2 regions of the Arthrobacter sp. StoSoilB22 genome follow, and region 1 is predicted to be linked to the other one. Evidence: predicted binding sites of a transcription regulator. Region 1 holds the regulator's gene; the other holds the start of a gene.
What was found. The regulator HrcA, encoded in region 1, represses chaperone genes, less so after heat shock. The targets are predictions, from matches to a motif close to TTNGCACTCGNNNNNNNCGAGTGCNAA.

Region 1 (5,172 bases):
GTCCAGCAATTGGTCTACACGGCGACGGCGGCAGCCTCGTCCTCGGGGCTCATCAACTCCGGCCAGCAGATCCAGGTTGTCATCCTGGTTGACGGACACACGGACTACATGGCGTTTGGGCAGGTAAAGCTCGGCCAACCCATGGAACGGAACGCATCCTTGGTGGCACCTCTGTGGATCATCGATCCGCAAGAGGAAACAACACTGCCTACCGGAGTGGTCAAGTTCAATGGCCGCAGCACCGACAGTTCAAAGCCGGTCAGCTGGCAGATCCTGCAGGAAAATGGCAAGGGCGAAAAGAGCAGCCTGCTCACCGGGAGAACGCAAGCAACCGGTGAGCCTGGTCAATACGGAGCCTTCACCTTCAGTGCCACATTGAAGGCCGGCAAATATGAGCTGCGGGTTTCACAAGTGGATGAGGCCGGCGCAACCATCGAAACGAGCACCGACACCCGCCTGTTCAACGTCGGTTAGCTGCGGGTTCGACGAGCTGCGGGGCGGCTACCAGCGGCCCAGGACGTCACTTGCAAGAACGACGGCGGCGGGTCCCGCCGTCGAGGACCTCAACACGTGGTGACCCAGAAGTGCCGTGACGGCACCGGCGTCACTGAGCCGCGTTACCTCTCTTGGTGAGATGCCACCCTCCGGTCCGACAATCAAGAGGACCTCGCGAGGGATCCCATCATCTCCAGTCCGGACCGCAACCGACTCTTCAAGGACGGTCCGCAGGGGGTTCTTGGCGTCTTCATGCAGGATGATGGCCACATCAGCGGCCGCGACGGCCTTCGCCAAAGCGGCAGTGTCCATCATGGACCGTACCTCAGGAATCCAAGCACGCCGCGCCTGCTTGGCTGCCGCCGTGACCACGGACTGCCACTTCGCGTGCGCCTTGGCGGCCCGTTCGCCTTTCCAACGCACGATCGCCCGCTCGGACTGCCACGGAATGACGGCGTCTATTCCGAGTTCCGTGGCAGTCTCGATGGCGAGTTCGTCCCGATCGCCCTTGGCAAGTGCCTGAACCAGCACCAGCCGGACCGCCGGCTGGTCCTCGAGGACTACCTCGGATGCCTTCACTGTGAGGGTGCTGGAACCGGCGTCAACCACGGCGCCAGTCAACCGCATGCCCGAACCGTCGGCTATGTCCACGGGCTCACCCACGGCCAGTCGCTTGACGGTGACGGCATGGCGCGCCTCAGCACCTTCCAACACAAATGTGGACCCGGGGATCAGCTGGTTAAGGCTTCCCGCCGGTGTAAAGAAAACCGGATTGCTCACCGCTACAGGTTACCGAGCTTGTCCCGAAGCTTCGCGAACATTCCGCCGCTTGCCACCAGCTTTCCCTCGGTAAACTGCTCGCCGCGCAGCTTGGCGAGCTGCTGCAGGAGTTCCTCCTGGGCGGGGTCGAGCTTGGTCGGGGTCTCCACGTGCAAGTGCACCTTGAGGTCGCCGCGTCCGTAACCCCGGAGGTGCGTAACACCCAAGCCGCGCAGGGTAATGACTTCGCCGGATTGGGTACCGGCCTTGACGTCGATGTCCTGCGCGCCGTCGAAGGTGTCCAGCTGCAGTTCGGTGCCAAGTGCCGCAGCGGTCATGGGCACACTTAGTGTTGCGTGGAGGTCGTCGCCTTCACGCATGAACATGGAGTCGTTGTTGACCCGGATCTCCACATAGAGATCGCCGGCGGGGCCTCCAGCGGGGCCCGCTTCACCCTGCCCGGACAGCTGGATGCGTGTACCAGTGGCGACACCGGCCGGAACCTTGATGGTGAGGGAACGACGACTGCGGATGCGGCCCTGTCCATTGCACTCGTTGCAGGGGTCCTTAATGACTGTGCCGAAGCCTTCACACGAACCGCAAGGGGCGGCAGTCATGACCTGGCCCAGGATGGAACGGACTGCCCGTTGGACCTGGCCGCTGCCACCGCAGATGTCGCAGCGTTCCGGGTGGGTGCCCGGGCGGCAGCAACTGCCATCGCACGTGGGGCAGATCACGGCGGTATCCACTTCAAGCTTCTTGTTGACGCCGAAGACGGCGTCCTTCAAATCGATGCGGACGCTGATGAGCGCGTCCTGGCCCCGCCGGACCCGGGAGGCCGGTCCGCCCTGACCGCCGCCACCAAAGAAGGTGTCGAAGATGTCCTGGAAGGCAAAACCCTGGCCGGCGTAGCCGCCACCGAAACCGTTGTCAGTGCCGTTTTCATTGCCCGTGGCATCATAGACCCGGCGCTTTTGGGGATCGGACAACACCTCGTAGGCGTGGGTCACGGCCTTGAACTGTTCCGCGACATCTTCACCGGGGTTTACGTCGGGGTGCAGTTTCCGCGCCAACTTGCGGTACGCCTTTTTGATCTCTTCCCCGGTGGCTTCCGGCGAGACTCCCAAAACGTCATAGTGGCTGCTCAAAGTCGGTATCTCTTCCTTGTTGTACTACGGATGTTTCCTCGGACCGGTGTTTAGCCGCCGAGAATGCGGGAAAGGTAACGGGCCACGGCTCGTACTGCTGCCATGGTGGTGGGATAGTCCATGCGTGTGGGACCAAGAATCCCCACCTTGGCACCGGAGCCATAGCCCGTAGCTACGACGGAGGCCTCCGCCAAGCCATCGTAGGGATTCTCGCGTCCAATGCTCACCGTAACGCCGCGGGGATCATCCCCCATGTCAGATAACAACCGGAGCATGACAACTTGTTCCTCGAGCGCCTCCAGCACAGGGCCTATGCTCAGGGGGAAGTCAACGTTGGAGCGGGCCAGGTTTGCCGTTCCAGCCATCAGGATGCGCTCTTCGCGGCTGGTGTCGCTCAACGATTGAAGCCCCTGGGCCAACGTCTGCGCCAGACTGCGCAGTTCCGGCGGACACAGCGCAACGACAGAAGGAAGCACTTGAGGCAAAAGCGCCAGCTGTGTGCCGGCAATGTTGCCCAGGAACCGGGACCTCAGGAGCATCAGGGCCTCATTGCTCACATCGGACCCAGCGTCGATGACCTTCTGCCCCACGCTGCCGGTGTCCGCAATTAGGACCACGAGGACCTGTTGAGGGGCCAAGAGGACGAATTCCACGTGGCGAACAAGCGCGCGGTTCGAATGCGGGTACTGCACAACGGCCACCTGGTTGGTCAGCTGTGACAGAAGCCTTACGGTGCGCTCCAAGATGTCGTCGACATCATCGGGGCCCTCGAGCAAAGAATGGATGGCCCTGCGCTCGGCCGCTGAGAGCGGTTTGACCTGCGAAATGCGGTCAACGAAAAGGCGATAGCCCTTGTCAGTGGGGATTCGACCGGCACTGGTGTGAGGCGCCGCAATCAGGCCTTCCTCTTCCAAAACCGCCATGTCATTCCTGATGGTAGCGCTGGAAACGCCAAGATGATGCCGCTCCACGAGGGCCTTGGACCCGACAGGTTCCCTGGAATGCACGTAATCCTCAACGATGGCACGCAGCACTTCGAGCTTGCGCGGCTCACTCAATGCTCCACCTCCTGACGACTGCCATGGTTCTTCCGACCGGTCAACGCGGGATCCCGCTCAGACCTCCACACTTAGCACTCAACATGCCCAAGTGCTAACAAGTCTAGTATGAGCCACCCCGTTGTTAGCATTGAAACCTGCCGCGGGCGGCTTCGGCCCGCACCGTAAACCAGCACAAAGGTAGGAATCCCTTGGCTTTGAACAATTGGGGCCCGCAGGATCTGTCCGCTCCGGCCAAACAGAAGCTGCCGGAAGTAGCCGTGCAGCGGGGAATGGTCCTCGAGGACGTGCAGTCGGGCTGGGTGGGTGAAGTGACCCGCGTTGAGAAGTCGGGCGGAATGCACGTGGTCTCCTTGGAAGACCGGCGTGGAAAGACCAAATCGTTCCAGCTGGGCTTTGGCTTCCTGCTCGAAGGTCAGGCTATCCGCTTGATGCCTCCCGCCCCCCGCACCGCTGCATCCGGGGTTCCATCCGGCCGGACGGCCTCGGGTTCCGTCAGGGTCCAGGGGCAACGGGCACAGGTAGCCAAGGCCAGCCGCATTTGGGTGGAAGGAAAGCACGACGCCGAACTGGTGGAGAAGGTCTGGGGTGATGATCTCCGGGTGGAAGGCATCGTGGTGGAGCCATTGCACGGCGTTGATGACCTGAAGTCCGCCATCGCCGACTTCAATCCCGGCTCAGGCCGCCGGCTTGGAATCCTCGTGGACCACCTTGTGCCCGGGTCCAAAGAGTCCCGAATTGCCGCCGAGGCCATGACGGTCCCGGGGGCTGCGGGAAACGTCCTCATTGTTGGACACCCCTACGTGGATGTCTGGCAGGCGATCAGGCCCAAGGTCCTGGGCATTGGGGCCTGGCCCGCCGTACCCCGCGGGATCGATTGGAAGACCGGAATCCTCAGCGCGTTCGGCTGGCCCCATGAGACCCCTGAGGACATAGGCTTGGGCTGGCAACGCCTTCTGGGCGCAGTCCGCACCTATGCCGACCTTGAGCCATCGCTCTTGGGACGGGTGGAAGAAGTCATCGATTTTTTGACGGTTCCTTGAGGTGGAGTCCTTCAGGTATCAGCAACTACCGTGTCAACGGGGCGTTGGTCCCGGCAAGTGCGTCGGTGCCGGTATTCTGGGACAGCAACACCGCAGCATCTTTAAAGCAAAGGGAAGACAACGTGGCAGATAACGCTCCTGAAGAACCGGGCAGCGCCGCAGGCCGGCCCCAGTACCATGGCGCGCCTGCCAACGCACTCCCGTTGACAGCCAGCGAGGACAGGCAATGGGCTACTCTGGCCCACTTTGGCGGCATCCTGGGATGCCTGCCGTCCCTTCTGATTTACCTGATTTTCCGGGATCGTGGACCGTTCACCGCACAGGAATCCAAAGAAGCGCTGAACTTCACGCTGCCTCCCACCATCGCAGCAGTTCTGGCCAACATTTTGGTCCTGCTTCCTGTGGTCGGCAACATCTTCGCCGTCATCGCCACCGCGATCTGGGTTGCCCTGACGTGTTTCTCCGTCTCGGCGGGCATCAGGGTAAACCACGGGCAGCCTCACCGTTACAAGGTCAACCTGCGCTGGATTAAGTAGCTCACCTCCGCTCGTCCAGGACTGTTTGCTCCGACGGGCATGAGCCCGCGGGTCAGTCGGGCAGGATCCTTCGAACTACGGCGTCAGCCAGGAGACGACCCTTCAGCGTAAGGACCAAACGGCCCTTGAACGC
Region 2 (5,172 bases), 670 kb from region 1:
ACCAGCCAGGCCGCACACCTCGCGGCATTGTCAGTGTCTCCCATGGTCAGGAATTCGTCGTGCGCCCGGGTCAGGTACTCAATGCTTTGGCTATTCAAGCCAAGCAGCATCGCCACAGATGCCGCCAATTCGATGTCCTGCGGAGGTAGTCCGCCCTCTGAATCGGCGCGGGTGAGGCACTCAAGCGCATCGCGCCAACGGCGCTCGTGGAAGGCCGAGCGTCCCAAATCCAAGTCTGTGTCCGGAACTGTCATGGCTCACCTTGCGACCGGGAACAGACCGAATGACGCACCCAAGCCGCCCTAGTAGCGTCAGGTTACCGCCGCCGTCGTACGCTCACAATAGCCGCCCCGCGGAAAGCCGCAGACAACAGAAGCCCCGGTCAACGTGACCGGGGCTTCTGTTAAACCAGGCCGTTAGTGCTGGTGGCCTGCGTGTGCGTCTTCTTCCTCAGCCGGCTTTTCGGCAACCAGGGTCTCGGTGGTGAGAACCAGAGCAGCGATGGAAGCGGCGTTGCGGAGAGCCGAACGGGTGACCTTCACGGGGTCGATCACGCCAGCGGCGATCAGGTCCTCGTACTCGCCGGACTTGGCGTTGAAGCCGTGGTTTGCTTCCAGCTCGGAAACCTTGGCAACAACAACGAAGCCGTCGAAGCCAGCGTTCTGGGCGATCCAGCGCAGCGGCTGGACCAAGGCGCGGCGGACGATGCCCACAGCAGCTGCTGCGTCACCCTCCAGCGCCTTGACGGCCGGGGACTCGTCCAGTGCCTTGAGGGCGTGGATGAGAGCGGAACCGCCACCGGAAACGATGCCTTCTTCGAGGGCTGCACGCGTGGAGGAAACAGCGTCCTCGATGCGGTGCTTCTTTTCCTTCAGCTCAACCTCGGTGGCTGCGCCAACCTTAATCACGCCGATGCCGCCGGCCAGCTTGGCCAGGCGTTCCTGCAGCTTTTCCTTGTCCCAGTCGGAGTCCGTCCGGGTAAGCTCGGCGCGCAGCTGTGCAACGCGGTCAGCGACGTCCTCAGCCGTACCGGCACCATCAACAATGGTGGTGTTGTCCTTGGTGACTGTGATGCGGCGTGCGGTACCGAGTACCTCGAGGCCAACGGTGTCCAGGCTCAGGCCAAGGTCCGGGGAAACAACCTGGGCGCCCGTCAGCGTGGCGATGTCCTGGAGCATGGCCTTGCGGCGGTCGCCGAAGCCCGGAGCCTTGACGGCAACAACGTTGAGCGTGCCGCGGATGCGGTTGACGATCAGCGTGGACAGGGCTTCGCCTTCAATGTCTTCAGCAATGATGAAGAGCGGCTTGTTTGCCTGCAGGGCCTTCTCCAGCAGCGGCAGGAAGTCCTGCAGCGAGGAAATCTTGCCCTGGTTGATCAGGATGAGGGCGTCCTCGAGGACGGCTTCCTGGCGCTCAGCGTCGGTGACGAAGTACGGGGACAGGTAGCCCTTGTCGAACTGCATGCCCTCGGTGAGGACCAGTTCGGTCTGGGTGGTGGAGGATTCTTCAATGGTGATGACACCATCCTTGCCAACCTTGCCGAACGCTTCGGCCAGCAGTTCGCCAACCTCGTCGCTCTGTGCGGAGATGGCTGCGACGCTGGCAACCTGGGTGCCTTCGACTTCGCGGGCATTCTCCAGGAGGCGGGCGGCTACTGCTTCAACGGAAACCTCGATGCCGCGCTTGATCTCGCCCGGAGCGGCGCCGGCAGCCACGTTGCGCAGGCCTTCCTTGACCAGGGCCTGTGCCAGCACGGTGGCCGTGGTGGTGCCGTCGCCGGCAACATCGTTGGTCTTGGTGGCTACTTCCTTGGCCAGCTGTGCGCCAAGGTTCTCGTAGGGGTCATCAAGCTCAACTTCACGGGCGATGGTTACGCCATCGTTGGTGATGGTGGGTGCGCCCCACTTCTTGTCCAGCACGACGTTGCGGCCGCGCGGACCAAGCGTCACCTTGACAGTGTTGGCGAGCTTGTCGATACCGGCCTCAAGAGACCGGCGGGCAGCATCGTTAAAAGCAAGCTGCTTTGCCATGGTTGTGTCCTTTCAAGACAGAAAACCCGCACCGCTGGCGGCTGGAATCATTCCAACTCGACGGCGGTGCGGGGCTCCGGGAAGTTACTTTACGACGATCGCAAGGACGTCGCGGGCGGACAGAACGAGGTACTCGTTGCCGCCGGTCTTGACTTCGGTTCCACCGTACTTGGAGTAGATGACGACGTCGCCAACAGCTACGTCAACGGGTACGCGGTTTCCGTTGTCATCGAAGCGGCCGGGGCCGATTGCAACAACTTCGCCTTCCTGCGGCTTCTCCTGTGCGGAGTCCGGAATGACCAGGCCGGAAGCCGTGGTCTGCTCTGCTTCGAGCGGGCGAACAACAATACGATCCTCAAGAGGCTTAATCGAGACCGACACTCGGACTCTCCTTTTCATGAGCTGATTCATGGACTAAGAACTAGGGTGCCTGGGCGTTCAACCGTCGTCGCGGTGCCGGAGAACGCTTGGCGTAGTTAGCACCCTCCGGGGGAGAGTGCTAACAAGACTCTATGTAAGCGTTAGCACTCGGTCAAGGTGAGTGCCAGCATTTCGTCATGGGTGAACGTCCCTTACCTGCCCGTCAGGTCGTCCAGATCGTAGTCTTCGCCGTCGTCATCCTCATCCAGCGGAGCATTGCCGCGGTTCAGGTACAGCACCACGGCGGCGGCTATAGCCACGATGCCGGAGATCACCAGCGTGATAATTCCACCGGTCCGGGCGCCGCTGTAAAGTTCGCGGATGCCCCGCGCTTCATCGGTGGCGTCATTGACGCTCTTGCCGGCCACCGAGTAAGTAGCCGCATTGAAGGAATCCAACGCGAAGATAATGATCAGCAGGCCGATGCAGACCACCGCGATCACGACCCCCGCTATCAGGGCGGGGCGCGCAATCTTCGTCAGGGTGGAGGGGTGCGGTGCTGCGTTGTCTTCCATGAAAACAACCCTATCCGGCTGATTCGCCGGTCACGCTGTCAAGCGCCGCGCCGTTAGGCTTGATCCCATGCCTCACGCACCGCAGGAACAGATCGCACCCTTGCTGACTACTGAAGGATGGGAACTTCTTGCCTCACTGGGACCCTATCGGGAGGCCGATTCCTTCAGCGTCAACGCAGACCTCCGCAAAGCGGGTCACTCCCCGGAGCTGGTGGCTGCGGTCCTCACGCAATCCAGGCTGCGGACGCGCGCAGAGGCAAAGTTCGGCGAGTTTGCCCGGCAGATGCTCTTTACCCAAGCCGGCTTGGAGCAGGCAACGCGATTGAACGTCGCAGCCCGTCACGCCGAGCGCTTTGCGAAGGCCGGCATCTCGCACGTTGCAGACCTGGGCTGCGGCCTTGGCGCCGACTCCATGGCGATGGCGTCAATGGACATTTCCGTGACCGCAGTTGAGATGGATGAAACCACCGCCGCCTGCGCCACCATCAATCTCATGCCCTTCCCGCATGCCACCGTGGTGCACTCCGACGCAACAACCGTGGAGCTGGACGGGGTGGACGGCGTATGGCTGGATCCCGCACGGCGAACCACGTCCACCTCCGGAACCAAACGGATCTGGGACCCTGAAGCCTTCTCTCCCCCGTTGTCCTTCGTGGAACGCCTGGCGGCTACCGGCCGCGCCATCGGCGTCAAGATGGGTCCCGGCATCCCGCATGAGTCCGTGCCTTCAGGCTGCGAAGCCCAGTGGGTTTCGGTAGGCGGCGACGTCACCGAAGTGACCCTGTGGTTCAACGCAGTGTCCCGCCCCGGCGTGCGTCGCGCCGCGCTGGTGATTGGCGGCCAAGGCGCCGCTGAGATCACCAGCAGCGCGGATTTCGACGGCGGCCCGGTAGCCGCCGTCGGGCCTGTAGAAGGTTTCCTCTACGAACCCGATGGTGCGGTGATCCGCGCAGGACTGGTGGCCGACGTCGCCGAACGGCTGGGCGGGCACCTGGTGGACGAGCACATTGCCTACATCTGCGCGCCTGCGCTGCACGACACTCCCTTCGCCCGTGCCTACAAGGTTCTTGAGGTGATGCCCTATAATGTCAAGGCCCTCAAGGCCTGGGTCAAGGCCAACGGAATCACTGTGCTGGACATCAAAAAGCGCGGCACGGCAGTCACTCCCGAGGAACTCCGGAAGCAGTTGCTGCCCGCCAAACCGGATAAGTCCCTTGGGACGAAAACAGCCACCCTGGTCCTCACCAGGATCGGCGAGGAGAGAGTGGCTGTTGTGGTGGAACCGGTGACGGGCTAGCAGTCAGCGGCACCCGGCAGTCAGCGACGTGAAAACTCCGAGGCTTCGCGGACCTGCTCAGGGCTAGGGCGCACGCCGGTGTAGAGGACAAATTGTTCCTCGGCTTGGATGGCAATAACTTCAGCGCCTGTGATCACCTTCTTGTCCGCTTTCCGGGCAGCACTGATAAGTGGCGTCTCGGACGGCAAAGCCACGACGTCAAACACTACTTGCGCCGCGGCAATCGTGGCGTCGTCGAAGGACTGCGCTGTTTCGTCCGCACCTGCCATTCCCAACGGCGTGACGTTGATGATGAGATCAGCTGTGGAGCCGTTGACGTCATCCTGCCAGGCGAAGCCGTAAAGATCTGCCAGTGCACGGCCGGTGTCCTCGTTGCGGGCCACGATGGTGACGGCGGTGAACCCGGCGTCCCGAAGTGCTGCGGCTACGGCCTTGGCCATACCGCCTGCACCGCGGAGGAGCACGCTGTGGCTGCTGGGAACCTGGTGGTCCTTTAGCAGCCGGGCAATGGCGATGTAGTCCGTGTTGTAGGCAGTCAGCACGCCATTGTCGTTGACGATGGTGTTCACCGAATCAATGGCCTTGGCCGACGGATCCATCACGTCAACCAACGGGATGACGGCTTCCTTGTACGGCATGGAAACCGCGGCGCCCCGGATCGGGAGGCCGCGGATGCCAGCCACTGCAAGAGTGATGTCCGCAGGGGCGAATGCTTTGTAGACAAAGTTCAGGCCGAGCAGATCGTACAAATAATTGTGGAACCGGGTGCCGATATTGCTGGGCCGGGCCGCAAGCGAAATGCACAGGGACATGTCTTTGTTCAGGATTGGCATTCCCCCATTAAACACGCCCCTTTATCACCGACGTGCGGTTAGCCCTGCCGCGCCTTCATCCGCGGATTGTTCTTGTT

Region 2: a site for HrcA is predicted at 2,552-2,578, ahead of groES (co-chaperone GroES). Genes of this name have one in related genera too.

The regions. Positions count from the first base shown of each region.
Region 1 is NZ_AP024652.1:2,467,137-2,472,308, forward strand. Features, by position in the region: gene LDN70_RS11475 (GerMN domain-containing protein) at 1-474, shown strand, start outside; gene LDN70_RS11480 (16S rRNA (uracil(1498)-N(3))-methyltransferase) at 502-1,275, opposite strand; gene dnaJ (molecular chaperone DnaJ) at 1,278-2,402, opposite strand; gene hrcA (heat-inducible transcriptional repressor HrcA) at 2,453-3,460, opposite strand; gene LDN70_RS11495 (DUF3097 domain-containing protein) at 3,652-4,503, shown strand; gene LDN70_RS11500 (DUF4870 domain-containing protein) at 4,626-5,039, shown strand; gene hemW (radical SAM family heme chaperone HemW) at 5,092-5,172, opposite strand, start outside.
Region 2 is NZ_AP024652.1:3,134,247-3,139,418, forward strand. Features, by position in the region: gene LDN70_RS14565 (response regulator transcription factor) at 1-254, opposite strand, end outside; gene groL (chaperonin GroEL) at 417-2,030, opposite strand; gene groES (co-chaperone GroES) at 2,115-2,411, opposite strand; gene LDN70_RS14580 (hypothetical protein) at 2,603-2,965, opposite strand; gene LDN70_RS14585 (THUMP-like domain-containing protein) at 3,033-4,262, shown strand; gene LDN70_RS14590 (shikimate 5-dehydrogenase) at 4,283-5,095, opposite strand; gene ykgO (type B 50S ribosomal protein L36) at 5,134-5,172, opposite strand, start outside.